DNA from 2 places in the Pseudoalteromonas piscicida genome. Region 1 is predicted to be linked to the other one. Evidence: riboswitches for the same ligand, from Rfam matches in the RefSeq annotation. Region 1 holds a riboswitch; the other holds the start of a gene.
What was found. A riboswitch is a leader RNA that binds a small molecule or an ion and turns the genes downstream of it on or off. The one in region 1 is predicted to bind lysine.
Positions count from the first base shown of each region.

Region 2: linked by a shared signal. The riboswitch ahead of dapA (4-hydroxy-tetrahydrodipicolinate synthase) and the one ahead of lysC (lysine-sensitive aspartokinase 3) in region 1 are both predicted to bind lysine.

Region 1 covers NZ_CP021646.1:2,012,279-2,022,329, reverse strand. The annotation lists gene B1L02_RS09510 (ATPase) at 1-2,123, opposite strand, end outside; gene B1L02_RS09505 (condensin complex protein MksE) at 2,120-2,668, opposite strand; gene B1L02_RS09500 (hypothetical protein) at 2,673-3,917, opposite strand; gene nhaD (sodium:proton antiporter NhaD) at 4,074-5,321, shown strand; lysine riboswitch at 5,466-5,636, shown strand; gene lysC (lysine-sensitive aspartokinase 3) at 5,725-7,071, shown strand; gene B1L02_RS09485 (DUF924 family protein) at 7,193-7,723, shown strand; gene B1L02_RS09480 (sodium-dependent transporter) at 7,803-9,128, shown strand; gene B1L02_RS09475 (DUF2989 domain-containing protein) at 9,351-10,051, opposite strand, start outside.
Region 2 covers NZ_CP021646.1:263,593-273,643, forward strand. The annotation lists gene B1L02_RS01235 (spermidine synthase) at 1-518, opposite strand, end outside; gene B1L02_RS01240 (bifunctional GNAT family N-acetyltransferase/hotdog fold thioesterase) at 692-1,591, shown strand; gene B1L02_RS01245 (phospholipase A) at 1,665-2,687, opposite strand; gene B1L02_RS01250 (succinylglutamate desuccinylase/aspartoacylase family protein) at 2,901-4,013, opposite strand; gene B1L02_RS01255 (PLP-dependent decarboxylase) at 4,016-5,221, opposite strand; gene B1L02_RS01260 (2,3,4,5-tetrahydropyridine-2,6-dicarboxylate N-succinyltransferase) at 5,221-5,961, opposite strand; gene dapA (4-hydroxy-tetrahydrodipicolinate synthase) at 5,972-6,856, opposite strand; lysine riboswitch at 6,972-7,150, opposite strand; gene B1L02_RS24200 (type IV pili methyl-accepting chemotaxis transducer N-terminal domain-containing protein) at 7,293-7,808, shown strand; gene B1L02_RS01270 (response regulator) at 7,805-9,013, shown strand; gene B1L02_RS01275 (hypothetical protein) at 8,999-9,616, opposite strand; gene B1L02_RS01280 (TraB/GumN family protein) at 9,766-10,051, opposite strand, start outside.

The DNA of each region.
Region 1 (10,051 bases):
CCTTTAATGGTTGCGGCCACTTCAGTGAGCGCCACTCGTGCTTGTTTATCGACGGCATCTCGTTCGTTATCTAAGTTATGATACGCGCTGATCAGCTTTTGGTACTTAATAGTAACGTCTGACTCGTTTTCAAACTTAGTGATCCCAGCATTGTAGATATGCAAGTAGGTATTACGCACATTAACGTCTAAGTTTCTTAGCTCATTACAATCTTTATTAAACTGGTGGATCACTTCAGAGAGGTTATCAAAATCTAGGTTAATTTCGATTTCGTACGGTGCCAGCTTACCCGAGTATAGGTCTAGTGTGTGGTCGATACGTTCTGACTTCACTTGCTTGAGGCGGTCGGCTTGGCGCACCAACAAGTCTTGTTTGCTTTTAATGATAGAGCGGCGGTCTGAAATCGAACCAGCATTACGTTGAATATCATGCAAATATTCATCAACTTGCTCTCGTTCCATTTCGAGTTGCTCTTTTAGTGCTTGTTGAGCATCAACAGATTGCAACATAGTTTGATATTGCTCAAAGCGCTTCATGGCCGCTTCGGTAGCCATGAGTTCATCATAAAGCGCATCACGCTCTTTTTGCTTTTCAGCGACGTTTGCTGCAACTTCACGCTGTTGCTTCAAGTCGCTAAGTGATTGTTGTAATGACTCCAGCTGTGCTTGCAGTTGGGCTTTGTTTTCACCGCTTTGCATTTGCACTGGACTTAGTTTTTTCAACTTAACGGTAGCGCCTGGAACTTTAAGCTCACCACCTTGAACAGACTTAGATAGCGACTCTAAAAATGCGCCAAAGGCATCTTCGTCAGTGATATCAATTTCACCTTGAGAGGTGGTTGAAAACGATAACAAATCTGGATTCAAGATCCGCGAGATCTCTTCCACTTCTTTTAAAGAAAGATCTTCACGCATACGAGTAAACAGGTTGAACTCAAGGTTCTTGAGTTGCAGTTTTAAACTCTTAATCTGCTTTTGTGTTTCGTTGATGCGAAAATCAAGGGTATGGAGACTTTGCCCCTGTGCACTATTAATAGAGAAGGAAAGTTGCTCATATTCCTTTTTCAACAGCGTTAAATTGGTTTTAAGCGTTGCATGATTAGTTAGTTCAAATTCACGTTTTAACGCGTGGAAGTCGGTAAACCATTGCTCGATTTGGGTTTGCTTACGCTCGATATCACGAGACTGTTGGACGTACAGCTGCTGCTTAGACTCAAATTCGCGCTTTTCGGCTTCTATGTCTTCTAGCTGTGTTGCCAGCTCTGCAATTTGCTCGTTGTGATAGTTATCATATTCAACCAAAGCTAAATCGAGTTTCGGGGCGTAAGCCGCTAATTTACCTTTTAATACCGCCTCATTTTCAAGCATTTTCTCAAGGGCTGAAATTGGCTCTTGCATCGACTCCAGCGCATTCAGCTCACGGCGCGCACGGTTGACCTTATCAAAAGCGCGACGCCAGACTTCATAAAAGTCGACTTTCGAGTTCGACATATGGCGTTCGAACACCTTGAGCATAAAGCGTTTTACGTCTTGCGCGCCGAGTTTATGCAGATTCAGAATACGACGGAATATTTCTTTGTATACAGGCGCATCTTGGACATTATTCAGTGGGATCATCTTCAGGTTGATATCACCATCAAATGGTGTGGCGCCACCTGTGAGTAGGGCATTAAGTTCTTGTGCTTTTAGCTCTACAGGCTTAAGTTGTTTTTCCTGTAAGTGATTAAAGAGCTTAGTGTACTTGATGATACTTTTACCTTGGGTGTAATCATCGAGGTTCAATTTGCCTTGATAGCAAAAAAACTGGTGCGCGTAACCGGCGATTTTACCCAATCCCGCAACGCCAATGACCACATCGCCGTGGGGGAGGTTGGCTTCCAGCAAAATATAGGATTGATCAGAAGAGAAGTAGAACTTACGCGTTTCTTCTAAATCGTGACCATCCCATTCAGTCAGTCTTAAATCGTTGATAAGTGGAAACTGCAGCGCATTGATCACCGAGCTTTTACCAGTGTTATTTGGAGCGCAGATTGACGCGCTTTTATCCAGAGGAATGACACACTTAGCGTATCCGGCGGTATTTAATAATGCTAGTTTACTTAAGCCGTACAACTGCTCGCTCATAGCTCGTCCTCAATATCATATTGTTCTTCGTTTACTTCCATTAGCGCGTCAATGTAGCGATAAATCGGTGCAAGTAGCATAAAGCCTTGCTCAACCTCCCGGGCAAGACCCAGTCTTACCATACGTAAAAACACGTCTTTTCTGAGATCTGAGCCCGAAAAAATCTCCAACTGATCAAAAAGGTGCTTATTGAGTTGCACTATGGTTTGCATTAGCTCTAGATCGCAGCTTTCATCAAATAGTACGCGAAGCGGATCTTTGCCTTGGTTGGCATAGTGCTCAATCAAAATATAAATGGTTAGGGCAATCGCGCGGGAAATTTTCCCCATATTTGGCGTGCTTTCATCGCTTGCCAAATAATAAAAGCCACGGGCATCGTGCTGTAAATCATGGCCTAAGGCCGAAAATAGCGCTTGATAGCTTTCTATCTGCTGATCTAATTCTTGCCAAAGAGTGGTGTCTTGCTCACTGATGTGATACCCGCTCACCAATTTTTTATTGATGGCTTGGAGCTCGTTGAGCATATCTAAATTAATTGTCGTCATAATGCTAATCTTGTTTTGCTTTGGCACTAAATGGATATAAAGAGAAGGTATGCGATGCGATAGTGATCTTACTCTTTTGTTGCTCTTGGCTAAGTGCCAAGTCAGATTCGTTGATCAGCTTTTGATAAAGAAACAGCATTTCGTCTGCTTCAAGATCTGGGTAGCTATCGCTTAAAAAGCCCAATAGTGCCTGGCGCTTTTTACCGGTTTGTTGAAATCTCGTTTTTACCGAGTTGTAATCTGGAATGTTAGGGCTTTGATAAGCTGGCACATCGTCGTGATCGGGTAGCTGATATTCTTCATGCTCAAACTCAACGAGACTTGCCATATAAGCGACCATGTGACGCTTTTGACCGAGGTTAAAGCGTTGAATGTCTGAAACAAACTCTGGCTGAACCGGTGAGAGTAACCGATCAACGCCGCGCTTTCTAATTTGCCCAAGGACTTTGGAAGCTTGGCGTGTAATGAGTGTATTGCGGCGTAGCTCTTCTCTTAACGGCATTAGGAGGTCGGCGCTGCGGCTCAAGCTTTCTCTACCAATGAGGTGCATATCTAAAATGCGTGTTCTGAGTTGCTCCAGCATACGTTTGTCTGCAGCACCACGGCCTAATTGTTCAATCTCGTCAATTTGCTCACTGACCTGAAGCTCTATCTGATCAAAACAGCGTTGGAATGGGCCATGAATATCAACCATTTCCAGCATAGGTTCGATATATTCGTCAAAAGCTTCCAGTACGGCTTTATATCTCATACCAAGAGACAGAGTAGAGGTGTCAGACTTTGCTTGTTCAACCAAGTTCATGATAGCGCTTTCGTTATGTTCGAACAGCTTAACAATCTTACGAACGCGTTCGTCCATAATGCGGCTAAAGCGGCGCAGCTCAGAGTAGTCAGCCTCTTCACCGGCTTGTGCGATGCGATTACCTAATCTTTCTAAGTCTTTTACCAGCACCGTGATCTCTTCCGCTAAACCGAGACTTTCTTCTTGTAAAAGGAAGCTGGCGAAGTCGGCGATTGCGCGGTTGATTTCTAACTGTGACGACTTAGCTAAAGGGATAATAATTTCTTGTTGGAGTAATCGATTGGTTTCTTTATAAATTCGCTCACTCGTCCAGCTGGGATTTTTCTGTTTTAGGATGTTTTGTACATCTTTTAGACTGAAATCAGCGAGCTTAAATCGTTTAAAAAGTAGCTCGAGTACGCTCCAGTGTTCATTTATCGTGTTTAATAATTTTTTTGCTGGGATCATAACTTTCCAGTGTGTAGTAGTTAAGTTACATCACTACTTCATCAATTTGTCACAAAATGTTTATCGTACGTAGCATGGGGACTGTGATGGTGCTAGAATCCGCCGCGAAAACGAACCCACCCCTTGTTACATTTAATTACAGGTTGTTTACGCATTATGGTCACGCCCATTATTCTAACCCTGATCGCCATCGCTTTTATACTCATCGTTATAGAAGATATTATTCACGTAAACAAGGCCAAAACAACGCTTTTTTTTGGTACTTTATGTTGGATTATCGCCTTTATCTCTCCAATTCATGGTCAAAGCCCAGAAATTGTACAAATTGAACTAGACCATAACATTTTGGAAATCGCGACCTTATGGCTGTTCTTAATGGCAGCGATGACGTTTGTGGCCTACTTGAACTCAAAAGGATTTATCCAAAATATTGTTCACCGGATCATGCCAACCCATATTAGCGAACGCAAGCTAATGTTTTTGGTTGGTGCTTTTGCATTCGTATTTTCGTCAATATCGGATAATATTACCGCGACGCTTATTTCATTAGCTGTAGTCATGTCTTTGAAGTTAGACCCGAAAAAGCTAATTAGATATGCGACGTTAATCATCTTCAGTGTCAACTCTGGAGGGGTGTCATTGATCACTGGTGATGTAACCACCTTGATGATATTTCTGGCCGATAAAGTAACGATCCCTGATCTGCTTTTATTAATTGCGCCCTCTATTTTTAGCGTATTTATCTTAGCTGCGATGCTGTCGATCGGCATGAATGATAAGATCACCTTTGAAAAGGTAGAATTACGCAGAATTGAAAAAACCGATATCACTATTGCGCTTATCTTTTTATCAACCATTTTTGCAACGTTATTTTTAAGCGTTCAATACCATGTACCGCCGATGTTGACTTTCTTATTTGGTTTGTCTCTGATGTTTTTAACGGCACAGTTTTTGATGCGTAAGAAGGATGTCAACAAGAAAATCATCGACTATATTCGTGAAATCGAATACGACACCTTATTGTTCTTTGTTGGCGTGCTGCTATTGGTTGGTGCGTTGAAAGAGGTGGGTGTATTATCTAAGTTTACCGACTTATATCTGCACCTTGCACCAGAATACGCAAACTACTTGGTTGGCTTGATGAGTGCTGCGGTAGACAATGTGCCATTGACGGCAGCGTTATTAAAAGCAGACATTACAATGACCCCAGCACAATGGCTAACCTTTACTTATGCGACTGGCGTTGGTGGTTCTATGTTAATCATTGGTTCTGCGGCGGGTATCATTGCAATGAGTAAGGTAAAAGCCTTGACCTTCTCGAGTTATCTTAAAATGAGTGTCTATCTACTCATTGCATACACCATTGGATATGGTGGCGCATATTTCGCGGGTCAGCTTATTTAACGTAAATTGACGTTATTTTTAGCCTTTGGGATAAGTTTTTTTATAAATTACTTGACACCTAGACGGCTAAAAGATAATTTTCTCCTATCGCCCGCATTTATTGCGGGCTTTTATTTTGCTTTTATTCAGATTAACAAAGGCAAAATAAACAGAAGAGGCGCGATGCTTAGGTAGTTAGTGTGAGGTGACGAGACCGATGACCACTAGTGAGGGAAGTATTCGCCGAGGAGAAACGTTGCTCGTCGCGACGATTCTTCGGTTTACGAGGCTGAATCCTCGGAACTGTCACCGTATTGGTGGAGAGCTTCTGGCAAAGGTCATTTCAAGCGTTCGTCTTTCTAGAAATCCCATGCCGAGTTCTCCTTATAAAATTTGACTGTGTCAACAGTCGAGAGGAGAGAAAATGAATTCGCAGTATGTTGTAGCCAAATTTGGCGGTACCAGTGTCGCTGACTTTGAAGCTATGTCTCGTTGTGCTCACATTGTTCGTGACAACCCAAATGTTCGAGTGGTCGTTGTTAGTGCATGTGCTGGCGTAACCAATCACCTTGTAACGCTAACCCAACAAAAGGAAGACGAAGTCGGACGCAAAGCAGTTGTTGCAGCGGTTGAAAACATACAGCAAGCGATTATCGATCAAGTATCTTTGGATGCTGATCTTGCTGAAGGCTATAAACAAACATTCACTGAATTTCAAAGCCTTGCGAGTTTACCTGCGCTTAGCAGACAGCAATGCGATGAGATGCTGAGTTTTGGTGAGCGTTTTTCTTCTTATTTATTTACCCAAATATTACGTAATAACCAAGTTCAGGCATCGCGCTTTGATGTGCGTAAAGTGCTTAAAACAGATAATCAATTTGGCAAAGCGAATCCGAATGTTGCAGCTACGCGTGAAGCCGCACAAACGAATCTGGTAGCGCAGCTTGACGGATCTGTGCAAGTGACACAAGGTTTTATCGGTAGTGATCAGTACGGCCAAACAACCACGCTGGGTCGTGGAGGTTCTGATTATAGTGCCGCGTTGCTCGCTGAGGCAATTGATGCGTCTAGCGTACACATTTGGACCGATGTTGTTGGTATTTTTAGTACTGACCCTCGGTTGTGCGTTAAAGCTAAACCCATTCCTCGTTTGAGTTTTGATGAAGCGGCTGAAATGGCGACATTTGGTGCTAAGGTATTACATCCTGCTACTATATTGCCAGCTAGCCGTAAAGGCATTTCTGTATTTGTCGGTTCAAGTCGTGACCCGCAAGCGGGTGGTACTTGGATTGAGAAAGAGAAAACCGCGCAATCGGGAATTCGTGCTGTGACACAACGTAAAAATCAAATATTATTGACTTTAAAGAGCCCTGAAATGCTTCTTGCGAGCGGTTTTTTGGCTCGCATCTTCACTATATTGAGTAACTACAATATATCCGTTGACTTGGTAACGACGTCTGAAATTAGTGTCGCACTAACGCTAGATAATGCGCCTAACGCATCTCGACCAGAGCTAGAACAAGCTTGTTTGGATGAACTAGGAGAGTTTTGTCATGTGACGGTGGAAAACAACCTTACTCTAGTGGCTATGATCGGTTCCGAGATCCAACTGAAAAAGTGCCAACTGAATTTGATGGATGTGTTATCAGAGTTCAATATTCGATTAATATGTCATGGTGCAAGTAAGCACAATCTGTGCTTCTTAGTTGAACAACAAGAGTCTGATCAGGTTGTGCAGTCAATTCATGCTAAATTACTAGAGGTTGCGTAAGTAAATTTATTGCCCTAATGGCACTAATAAAAAAGTTGCATTATTGACGTAAGGGTGGCACTTTGTTCATAACGGTTAGGGTCCGCTGACCTTGAAGTTTGTTTTCCCTAGGAGTGCCATCATGAATTATAAAGACGTTTACGAATTCTGGTTTGTTGAATGCACTGAATCTGACTGGTGGAAGAAGTCTGCGGGCTTTGATCGCATAATAAAAAATCGCTTCGGTATTTTGCACCAAATGGCACACCAAGGAGAGCTTTCGAGCTGGAGAGCAACACCCCTTGGCGCGCTGTGCGAAATCATTATCTTAGATCAGTTTTCGCGTAATATATTTAGAGATACTCCTAAAGCTTTTGCCAGTGACCCTCTGGCGCTATGCCTCACTCAGCATGCCATCGAAAAGGGTTATCACCGTCAGCTTAATGACACCGAATTGATGTTTTTATACCTGCCGATGATGCACAGTGAAAGTCGCATCATACATCGTGCTGCAGACCATTATTTTCGTGACCTGCCTAATTATGATTTTGAAGTCGCGCACAAAAAAATTATCGATAGATTTGGCCGCTATCCCCATCGAAACGAAATACTTAATCGCGATCCAACAGAGGAAGAAATGGACTTTCTTGAGGCGCCAAACTCGAGTTTTTGAGGCGCGCTTAGAACCTCTCGCATTTTCAGCGGAAGTACGTATAATCTGCCGTCTACAAAAATAATGATTGATTACAGACATGGCTCATACGCGCGATGGATTTCAAAGCCGCCTTGGCTTTGTGTTAGCAGCAGCTGGTGCTGCTGTTGGACTTGGTAACATTTGGGGATTTCCCACACAAGCTGCAAATCACGGTGGCGGCGCATTTTTACTGGTTTATTTTGCGGTGATCTTTTTACTCGCATTGCCTGCTCTGTACACAGAATTGTATTTGGGCCATCAAGCACAAGCAAACCCAGTAAAAGCACTTAAAACAGCCTGGCGTGAGGGCAATCCGAAAATAGGGGTTGCGGCGGGATATATCGGCCTTGGTGGCGCTATTGTGATGCTAAGCTTTTACTCCATTGTGGCTGGGTGGATGTTGTCTCATGCACTTGATCCCCTTGCGCAAATGGCTGAGCTAGATGCCGCACACCAGTTTCTTAGCGGTGATTCGATACTTAGAAACTTTATCTTTACACCACTGATGTTAATTCTGACCGCGAGCATTATTCTCAAAGGGGTAAAATCAGGCATAGAAGCCTGGTCACGCAGATTAATGCCATTGTTACTGGTGTTACTACTTTGCCTTATTGGTTATATGGCGACATTAGACGGTGCAGCTGAAGGGTTTAGAACGTATTTAGTACCGGACTTTTCAAAAATTAGCGATCCTGATTTGATCATTGCTGCGATGGGGCAGGCGTTCTTTTCGTTGTCATTGGGTGTTGGCTGTATGATGATTTATGGTTCGTACTTAAAACCGAACGAAAATCTACCTAAGCTCACGTTTAGTGTTGCAATGCTAGACACCAGTGTTGCATTTTTAGCCGGTTTACTTATTATCCCTGCAATATTTGTTGCGCAGCAAAATGGTGTCCAAGTATTTCAAGATGGTAAATTAATCGGTGAAGGCCGTTTGATTTTTGCTATTTTACCTGAGCTGTTTGCCAATATGGGTGAAGTGGGATTATTAGTTAGTCTGACTTTCTTTGTACTTATGTCTATAGCGTCGGTAACTTCTACGATTTCCTCAACGGAAATTCCGGTATCGTTTTTGGTTGAAAACCACGGTTTTAAACGTAAACAAGCGACTTGGCTAGTCACACTCGTTATCTTATTGGCATCGAGCACCATCATTCTAAACTTTGATTGGCTGTTTGAATTGGTTATTAGTCTCTTTACACAATATCAGCTACCTTTGATGGGATTGTTCTACTTTATTACTGTTGGCTGGGTCTGGAAGCGTGGTAATCAGCTTCACTTGGAATCTCGTGGTGCACATTACTGGTTTGCTCAGTATGTTAGATTTGTTTGCCCAGTCTTGATGACCGCAGTATTTATTAATGTAGCACTTGCAAAGTAGTGGTGATTTTTACCAACTTGACTTAGTACTTGCTCAATTTGAGGGATTAAATCTGACGCTAGCTGTGTTAAAAATTTATCATTTAGAACCTAAATAGCAAAATTTTTGCCGGGCTATCGACAAGATTTTCTTGCCGAAAAATAGGCCACTTAATTAAGTAAATTGATATTATTTTCAAAAACGGGAAGCATCGGCTTCCCGTTTTGGTTTTTACAACAAGGCTCAAAAATCACGTGGAGAGACAAACTCCCCGGCTTGAATGCTCTCGTAGGTCCTTTCTGCCAAGGAATCTAAGTTGGCTAAATCTTTTCCCATTGACGCCAGTTGGTTTGTCACCGGAATAATATCGATATCTTCAACCCCAGAAAGCTGAGCCACTCGGGCAAAAGTATATGCGTGCTTATACTTTTCGTGTTTGTAGAAGATACTGACTAAAGATGAATAGACTTCTGGATTAGGGGTGTGGCCGCTTTTATTCAGTTCTAATACGCGGTAGAGAATATCAACGGTTTTATCATCATCCACTTTGGCGTAAAACTCGGCGAGGAAAAGCTGAATTTCGGGATCGTTTTGCACTCTTGAGTCGTCCTGCATATTCAGCAGCTTATTCATTGCAGCACGATCATTGTTACGAGACCAGTGATAGTAAAGCAGGCCAGGGTGATTACTGTTTTTTGTTTCGTTGTAAATACGCGTCATTTCTTTTAGTGCGGTGAGATGACCTTCCACTCTTGAAGTGGTTTTTTCTTTTAATTTGATGTGCTCAATTTTGGCGGCGCGAGAAACACATTGGTTATAGCTTTCTAAATTTTGCAACAAGTCATATTTGTTATCGTCCGTCGGTGACTTGTATTCATGGTAGCGCGCGTAGATAAGCGACGCGCGTTCGTCTTTACAGTGACTGTCTGTATTTAAGTCTTCAC
Region 2 (10,051 bases), 1.7 Mb from region 1:
CGATAAAATTGGTGTTGAAACAAGAATATGGGAGGCTCGAGTTCACTAAATAAATCGAGCACAATCCAATCGTAGCGTTTACCTTGTTGCAGCGCCTTAAATACATCAACACAATTAACATCGCATAAAGGGTCGCCACCAAAATAGCGTTTGTAACAATGGATCACATCTGGGTTGTTATCTATGGTGGTAATGTGACAATTTGGATAAGTGGCATTGAGGTAATCGCGGATAGCACCGGCGCCAAGACCCAGCTCCAATACGCTTGTTGGTGGTGCGACTTGCTGCCAGCGACTCGCGAATGTTTTTAAATGAGGAAATAACAAGTGCTCCGGGTGGTTTAACTCCACAACGGATTGTAATGTGTTGTTTATCAGAAGCCATCTTAACGATTTCTCTTGGCGCACTTGGATGCTATTTCTGCCTTGTTTATGCCAATATAGCAAGTGTCCTAGCTGGTGGCTCCGGTCCACAAAATCGTTGCTGATAGTGCCTGAATGCGTAATAAATTCTCCCATGATAACATCAGCATAGACGAGGATTTTGTGAATGCCAGCTTGTCCATCAGTTTTTACACTAAAGGATAAATGTTTTGGCGCATTTTATTCCCTACACTGAGCTTATCTTGTAGGGTGTATCCGTACTAGATTCAAAGTCGTTTAACAGGCTAATAACAAAACAGGAGTCAGTGATGTTTGAGGTAACTTCACCACAAAGCAGCGAAGATTGGCAAGCCTATTACCAGTTACGCTGGCAGGTGTTAAGAGCGCCATGGGATCAACCTCGTGGCAGCGAACAGGATGATTTAGAACAAGAAGCTGAACATCGCTACATTAAAAATAATGATGGTGAAGTGCTAGGCGTAGCTAGGCTCCATTTTAACAATCATAAGCAAGCGCAAGTGCGCTACATGGCCGTCGCTGAAGGGCATCGAGGTCATCATTTAGGTAGCCGTTTGCTACATGAGCTTGAAATTATTGCCTGGACGCAAAAAGCGGAAGAGCTGGTCTTGTATGCTCGTGAGCGCGCGTTGTCATTTTATGAGCGTCATGGCTATGAAGTGGTTGAAAAGGCACACTTAGCCTATGGCGATGTGCAGCACTGGAAAATGGTAAAACAGCGTCCTACGGAGCCTGGCTGGTTTAGGCAACCAGATTGGACTCATGTATTACAAAATACTTGGCGCGAGTCTATTCCAATCAGTGATGCGATGGGGATTAAAGTCGAAAGCTATACCGACTGGCAGTTTTCCACTAAGGCTGATTTAAAAGCAAACCTCAATTTACACAACTCGATGTTTGCAGGCTCTATATATAGCATGGCGACGCTAACGGGGTGGGGTGCAACGTATTTAGCACTTAAGGAGCTTGGGTTAGAGGGAGATATTGTGCTGGCTGACGCCAATATCAAATATCTAAAGCCGCTGACTACAGCACCTGCTGCAACGGTTACCATTGCGGACTGCGAAGGTGAATTACAAGCGCTCGAGACGGCTGGCAAAGCAAAATATCTGGTGCCAGTGAATGTCTACGATGGTGACATGCTAGTCGCTAAATTTGAAGGGCAGTTTGTGGTGCTTAAACCGCAATAAGCAGAGCATTATTCTCAGCTTCCCGAACGAAAAAGCTCTGAGTGTTCAGAGCTTTTTTTGTATGCGATTGAGCTTAAAGAATATCAGTGAGCAGCACACCAATACCGAGTCTTTGGGTATGCGTGTTGTAGTCTATTAAGCTTTCGCCGTAACCATTAAAGTATTGAGCATAGCCGCGTAGCCTTCCCCAAATCGGAAATGACCAATCTAGCTGAATTGCACCGCGATTATCGCTGCTTAAATTATTGCGCCACATAAAGCCAAATTCATGCTCTTCGTGACGATATACGCCACTAAACTCGAAGTGACCTAAGTACTCGTCAATATTTGGATTGTCGTCACCGCGTGGATCTAATGCATCGTCTTTGTCATTCTCAGGTAAGCGATACCAAGGCTTAAAGTTGAATACAAAGCCTTGGGTTTCCCAGATAAAATTCGCGTAGACACGATTCCAAGAACGGGAGTTTGGCTGACTGCGACCATTAGATTGGTGGGAAACCCCAAGTACAAAAGCCATCTCATCGCCCCACAAAACATTTTCATCATCTAAAAAGTTAATCCAAAAGATTTCAGGTTCATAGTTGGTTTCACGAAATGGTGAAGACACATCTTTGTTATACAGCTGCCAATACGATTGCAGCGTAAAAGCAAAATATATTGCCTGATCTTTATCCGAAAAGTTTTTATAAATAGGCGCTTTTAACGAGATTTGGTATTTGGCTTCAAAATTGTCGATTGGCTCGCCGTCTTCATCGTCAATGGCTTTTAGACCGTCGAATGGTCTGCTGTTGACGTTGGTCATGTAGGACACCGGCAAAATATAATTGCGCTTATGCGGTGTCAATACGTTACGGTTTTTTTCTGTTACGCGCTCGCGCGCCATGCGTTTATCCAATTGGCTCAAGTTCTTATCTGCATCAGCCTCGGCACATTCGGTACGGACTTGCTCTACGGTTTTGTTTTTTTCTCCAGTTAATACCGCGTTGAGTACGCACTGTTTGACTAAATCGATTTCATCTTCCTGTTGGGCTTCTTGAGCGTAAAGTGGCAAGGTAAGTAAGGCCAAAGCCGGTATTGATAAGTGTGTAAGTTTCATCCTGTATGCGCCGAGAGTAAGTACAATTGGTTACATTATTAACCAATGATAATGAAAGGGAAATGAATCTCGAAGGTCAACAATGTCAGAAAGGAAAATACATACGAATAAGAAAAAGGTGGCGGCTATCGCCGCCATACCTTAGTAAGCGTTAAGCTAAACAAGCAGAGCTTATTTGCTTTGACTTACTCTCACGCAATTAAAGTACTCGTGTTAAAGCGTTTCAACTTGAGTAAAAAACTTATACAGCTCAGTGCCTTGATTCACGCTAGCAGAAGCAAAGTGCAAAATGGCGATGGCATCTTCTTCTAACTTGATCTCATTTAAGGGCGCTTCTGATAAATAACGCTCCATTCTGAGGATTTTAGCGATGGTTTGGCCTGCCTTGATATGCTCTCCAAGCTTTGCCGTATATTCCACCATGCCACCCATTGGGGCATAAAAGGCGCGATAATTCTCGAGTCGACAGACGTAACGGGTAATGTCTTGTGGCATAAAGTGCGCGTCTTGAAAGGCCTGTTTATGGTTTAGGTAGCTCAAAATGCTATTGGCGTCATTCAATGCTTCCGCTAAATCAATTTTTTCTTGAGAGCCAAGTTCAACTGTAAACGCTTCGGTTAGTACTGGGATATCTCGGCCTTTAGCCTGATAGGCCTGTTGCAAGTTCCACCAAGGACAAAAACTTGCTTCATCCATTGCACCATCAAAATCGCTTGGAATAAGCAACACATGTGGAATATCAAAATATCGAGCGCTGTCTTTTGCATATTCAGGGCAATACAAGTGTTTTGCTGAAATAGGGCCTGTATGAAGGTCTAAAACAATCTCAGCTTCATGGGCTAAACGCTGCAAACTCAAGGCGATGCGCTTACCTGTTGTCAACCTATCTAAGGGCCCATCAAGTAGTGCTTGGGTGCGCTCAACTAATCGTTGGCGAAATTGCTGAGCGATTTCTGTTATTGATAGCGTCGGGTTTTGCTTCACAAACTCGGCAACCAACCCGGAATGGTTGATGTACATCCGATTCCAATTCGTGCCTGTAATTGGATCAAAACGTCCTAAAGTAAACTCACCAGATTTCTGATTACAACCAATCGGGTTTGCGTAAGGCACTAAGGTGATGTCCGCTTTTAATGACAATTGCTTCAACTGTTCCAGCAGTTGATAAATCACCGCATTACCTTGCACTTCGGCGCCATGCATATTTGCTTGGATATACACCTTAGGCCCACTGCCATCACCTTTGATGCGATAGACTGGAATAGTCAAAGGCAAGCCGTTGGCAATTTCACCAACCTGAATATGTTGTTGTGTAATGGTATTCATGTTTACCTCAAATAACTTGAAGCGGGCTCTGCTTCACGGACACAGCTGATTTCTCCAGCTGAGATGATGTACTCTGCAGGGAGCTCATGACATAGAAAGAACGGCATACTTTCGGTGTAGCCGTATGCGCCACACTGACTGAAAACAAGCCAATCGCCATCGGCACTGTCGCTTGGTAAGGCTAGAGTGCCCAACTTATCTAATGCAGTGCAAAGAGGGCCATGAATATGAAATTCACTAGATTCAGCTTGAGATTGGCGTAACAGCTCCGCTGGGAAAGCTTGCGCCGTTACAGCAGGGCGCAGCAGATGGTTGACACCGCCAGCGACAATAAGTTGCTGCTCACCGTAGTTCTGTTTTTGTTCAACCACAGGGTTGAGATAAAAGCCACACTCGCCAACCGCATAGCGGCCTAACTCCATCCATAATTCATCTACTTGCGTGGCGGATTTAATCAGCGCAAGCGTGTCGACCAATTTTTGCCAATCAAGAGAAGGGCTTTGCGTATCATAGGGGATGCCAAGACCACCGCCTAAGTCGAGCACCTTTAGAGTAATACCTAAATCAGCAGAGAGCTGAACTAAAGGTGCAACCATAGCCTGCCAAAGTTCAGCGAGTGTATCGCTACAGAGCATATTGCCCCACTGGAAAATATGCAGGCCGACAAAGTCTAGATGAGTGTAGTCACTTAAGGTTAGAGCTTGCCACTGCTCAGCGCCAAGGCCAAAAGGAGTCAGCGTATTGCCACCAAGTGGATTGTGCTCTGCTTTATCAAAGCGTAATTGCACCCGCAGTAAAACTTCAAATTGAAGCTCAAACTCTTCGGCCACTTGATTTAACCAGCGTACTTGATTGTGACTTTCGGCCACGAAAATACGTACGCCTTGTGTCGCAAAGTGACGGATCTGCTTTAGTGATTTGGCAGGGCCGGTGTTGAGCACGCGTTCAGGTGCGATCCCTTGAGATAACACCTGATCAAGCTCGCCGCTAGATGCCACATCAAAGTTAAACCCAGCGTTATCTAGGGTTTGAATGATATGTGATAGCGGATTCGCTTTGACGGCATACCAAAGCTTAACGATTTGCTGATCAACTAAGGGCTTAACATGTGCACTTAGCTTGTCTAAATCGTAGCAAAAGAATGGCGTATCCTGTTGCTGGATCAATGCCTCAGCTGCGGTTCGCTGTGACGTGCTCAACCAAGTCATTAGCGTAGAACCTCTTCCAGCGCCAGTGATGCATCACTTTGTTCATCACGGTATTTAACGATAAGCGCGCATGACATGCTTAAACCTTGCTCGCGTGCCCACTCACTTGAGGCTGGACGGGAGCCTGGGATCACTATCGCGTTTTCAGGGATGGCTTCACCTTTGTCGAGCAAGCGCTCGTTAACGCAGTCATAGACAGGAATACTTGCCGAAAGGCGTACACCCGGTGCTAATACGGCACCGCGCTTAACAACAACCCCTTCAACCAGTATACAGCCTGCACCAATAAAGGCATCGTCTTCAACAACAACAGGGCTTGCGCCTACCGGTTCTAATACACCGCCCACTTGTACTGCTGCGCTCAGGTGTACGTTTTTACCAATTTGTGCGCATGAGCCCACCAAAGCATGGCTATCTACCATAGTACCTGAATCAATATAGGCACCAATGTTGACATAAGCCGGTGGCATAATGATTGTGCCCGCTGCGACGTAAGCACCACGTCTTACACTGCTTCCGCCAGGAACCATACGAACGCCATCTTGTGCAGCAAATCCGCGTGGTGCTAAGTTGTCTTTATCAACAAAACCACCCGGGAATTCCGTATTTACGCCATTTCTAAATGCTTCAAGGATCCCTTGTTTTACTTCTACATTAGCATGCCAATGGCCTTGCTCATCCTGTGTTGCAGCACGTACAGTGCCATTTTCTAAATCGTTTAGTAGGGTTAACCAGCTCATGTTTACTGCCTTAGTTCCAAGATAAAATCGTTTCGTTCGCGCGAGTGATCGCATCGGTATGGGTGAGTTCCAAATGTGTCAGTGGCGGACGTAAGTTTGGACTTGCCAGCTTGCCTTGTAAGTGCATTAACACTTTCACTGGAATTGGGTTTGCCACTGCAAATAAGCTGTTTGCAGCTTCTGACCAGATGGTAAATAAATTTGGAGAGGTACCGCTTAAAGAGCGCCTTACAAACTCCGCAGTTTGCTGTGGCCATGCGTTTGCAGCAACAGACACAAGACCCATTGCACCTGCTTGTGCAAAGTAAGGCATTAAGCCATCGTCGCCGCTATAGATTGCGACATCAGGCGCTGCCTGGCGAAATGCTTCAAAGGTGGCAATATCACCACTGGCTTCTTTTAGCGCCCACAGATTAGGGTGGCTAGCCAGCTCGCCGAGTAGTTCAGGGGCAATAGCAACGGCACTGCGACCTGGTACATTGTAGAGCATGCAAGGGTTATGACTTTCATCGAGTAATGTGCTAAACCAATGCGCCAGACCAACTTTACCGGGCTTTGCGTAGATTGGAGAGCCAAGTAAAAGCGCATGAATGGGCTGCGTATTACAAAAGCGTACCCACTGTGTTTGCTGCTCAAGATTACTACCGCCAACGGCAACCATTAGCGGTACGCTCGGGGCGAGCTGGCAAACAAACTCAACGATTTGTTGCTGCTCTTGTTGGGTAAGCGCAAGGCCTTCGCCGGTACTGCCTAGTAAAAGAATACCGTTACGAGCTTGCTCTTGATCGCGCACAAGCGTTGTTAATGCGCTAAAATCAACCTGATTTTCAGCATCAAAAGGCGTTACTAAAGCCGTCCACAACGGATAGTCAGATAAGTTGAATTGTGATTTCATCTCTACCGAACTTAAATCATGTTCGGAGTTAGGAGGGTGTCCAAACTTCGAACCGTTAAAATTCGAAGAGCAATGGACTTAAAAAGGATAAGGCAGCCAATGGCCTTATTTTTCTAAGACCAGAAGCTCTCCACCAAGTATGTTGGTGACAGTCGCTGGGATTCAGCCCAGTCGCCCGAAATGAGTATTAGCAAACAATAACTCAATTTCTCGGCGTATATTCCCCTCACTAAGCTGCAACGGAGTTTGCTCTCCTTCACTTAGTTACCTGAATAACGCACCTCTTCCAGCCCTCAGTTTGACGCCGTGGCATCAAACTATCTAAATAGGGTGAACGCGCATTGAAACATTTTGGCCGTCTAGGTGTCAAGCATCGGACTGTAAATAATACGATTGTTAACTACACTTAACATTGCAGCTGAGACAATGCGATGAGATGAAAAACAAAAATATGCCGTTAATAAATAAAGTTAAAAATCGTTATATCGGGGCATTACTTGCTATGGCTGTATTGTTGTCAATGGCGATGGGGATTATGCAGTATTTACTGTATCAGCAGACCCAAGACGCGCATGTAATCAATGTTGCGGGGATGCAGCGGATGTTGTCTCAGCGCATCGCGCTTTTTTGTACTCTAGGTAATCAAGGAAGTGGTGATGAACTCCGCCAAGCTATTGATAAATTTGAAAGTAATCATGAGTATTTAACAAAAGCAGAAAGCAGTGGTAGGGCCGCTTACCTGGACGAGGAGCTGGAACGTCTTTACTACCAACAGCCAGTACAGCTGGATTTGCAAAGTGTTACATTTGTCTCTTTGGTGAAAACTCGATTACAACAACCTACCCTCAATTGGTGGAACAAATATTTATTGCATCGCAGCGTTTGCTCCCAAAGCTCAACGATGCGGTTTCACTATTTGAACAGCAAGCGCGGAAAAAAGCAGAATTCGTGAGAAAAATAGAGCTATTAATCTGGCTACTTGGACTGCTGTTACTGTTTATTGAAGCGAAATTTATATTTCGCCCAATGGCGCGAGAAATTGCTGACACATTCGATAAATTAGAGGCAGCGAAAAAACTGGCTGATGATGCGTTACACTCAAAATCACGATTTTTAGCACGTGTTAGTCATGAACTAAGAACGCCATTGCAGGCCATTCAGGGGTATTTGGATGAATACTTGAATAACCGAGATGTCCAGCAATTACAGCATGTGAAAAGCGCGGCACATCAATTGGATATATTACTTTATTCCGTTCAAGACTTTAATAACCTTGCCGATCAAGAAGTGGTGATTGAGCGTCATCAAGTTGCGTTGCGAGAAGTAATAAAATCAGCCTGTATTGCCTTTCAAATACCCGCACACAAAAAATCCCTAGCCTTTAATTTGGCTTTAAGTAATGAGTTAGATGTGAGCTGTTATTGTGATTGTAAGCGAATTGTTTGGTTGATCAGTGAATTGCTCAACAATGCAATTAAGTTTACCGAACGCGGCAGTATTCAGGTGTTCGCGGATCTAGTTGTGGATGAAAATTCGCCACATTTAGAGTGTGTTATTGAAGATACTGGGCCCGGATTCGACTATCAGCAGTTACGAGAAGCTGTGCATAGCGAGCATTTTCAAGGCACGCAGTTAGGGCTTAAACGTTGCCAATTGCTCTCGTCAGCGCTTGGTGGTCGGCTAGATTTTATTGCGAAGGAGCCAACAGGTACAAGAGCTACCTTGAGAGTACCCATTGAAATTGACAATCAACCGGCACAGGCACCTAAGCTGGTGTCGGCTAATATTTTACTGGTGGAAGATAATTTACTGAATGCTCGCGTGATTGAGAAGATGCTTCAGCCCATAGCCAAATTAGTCACGCATGTAGAGCATGGGGAACGTGCCCTTGAAGTATATGAAGTGGGTAAATTCGACATCGTGCTAATGGATTTAAATATGCCAGTGATGGATGGCTTTGAAGCTACTGAGCGTTTGAGGGCGCTAGATCCGACCGTTCCGATTTTGGTTGTGACCGCAAATACGAATGCGGAGGATTTGGATAAGGTCTACGCACTTGGTGCAACGGCTCATCTATATAAGCCATTACACCCGGATGTGTTGCATAGCAAAGTGGCACTATTATTGGTTGAGTGTGGAAATTTAGTCTCGTCTTAAACGGATATTTCCAACCCCGACTTCTGCATCGATTGAATACTGGCCTTGACCACGATAGTCTGTTGTTGAGCCAACCATACTTTTTTCGGAAGTTTCTACGCTGCTAAAACCTGACATTGCTGTTTTACCAACACCTGAATCTAAAGATACTTTTTTGAAATCGGCGGCGGTAGTCTCAATTTTTATTTTCCCTACGCCTACCTCTAAATCAGCAGAGTTATTAAGATCTTGAATATCAATTTTGCCAACACCAACTTCAACATCTAAGGCCAAATTAACTGGCACCTTAACTTGCCAAGATAGTTCATAATCATCAGAATCGATCTCAAGTGATAATTTATCCCCTGATGTGTTGTTATTTAGGGTGGCCTCACTCACATCTGGTTTACCAAACCAACTGTCTGATTCTTTCGGTTCAACCAAAATTTCGACCTCTATAGTGTCGCCGTTGTAGGTTTGTAGATCGATTTTACCTACGGCAATATCCACTTCTAACTCGGCTAGGCTATTGCTTGGAAATGATGCTGTAATGGTTTTTGAATCTTTTGCTTGTGCAGTCATTGCCACTGCACCTAATGCTAAAACTAACGCTAACTTCTTCATTATTTTTACCTTCAACGAGAGTGTTTGAAAAGTAAGTCGCAAGTAAACATGAAAAGGTTCAAAAAGATTTTTATTTTTTGGGCGTGTTGATGGAGACACATGTTAAACACGCCCTAAAGTAGGTTTTCTGAGAGTAATAGCGCGGAGTGTTATAGTCGGGTTATTGAATAGCCATTATTTTTAAGCTGCTCAATAAGGCCATACTTTTCAACGAGATGTAATGCACCAACGGCAATAAATATTGATTCATTAGGGAGTTGTTTTTTAAGCACTTTCACCCAGTTATTATTGCGTTCGATGATCATCAATTGTTCAGCTAATTTGCCGTATTTATCATCTGAAAAACTTACCTTGTAGTAATGCGATAACTTCTCTAAGTCGCCGCTTCGCCATGCGGACACTAAATCTAAAAAGTAGGTGTTCAAATCTGACATC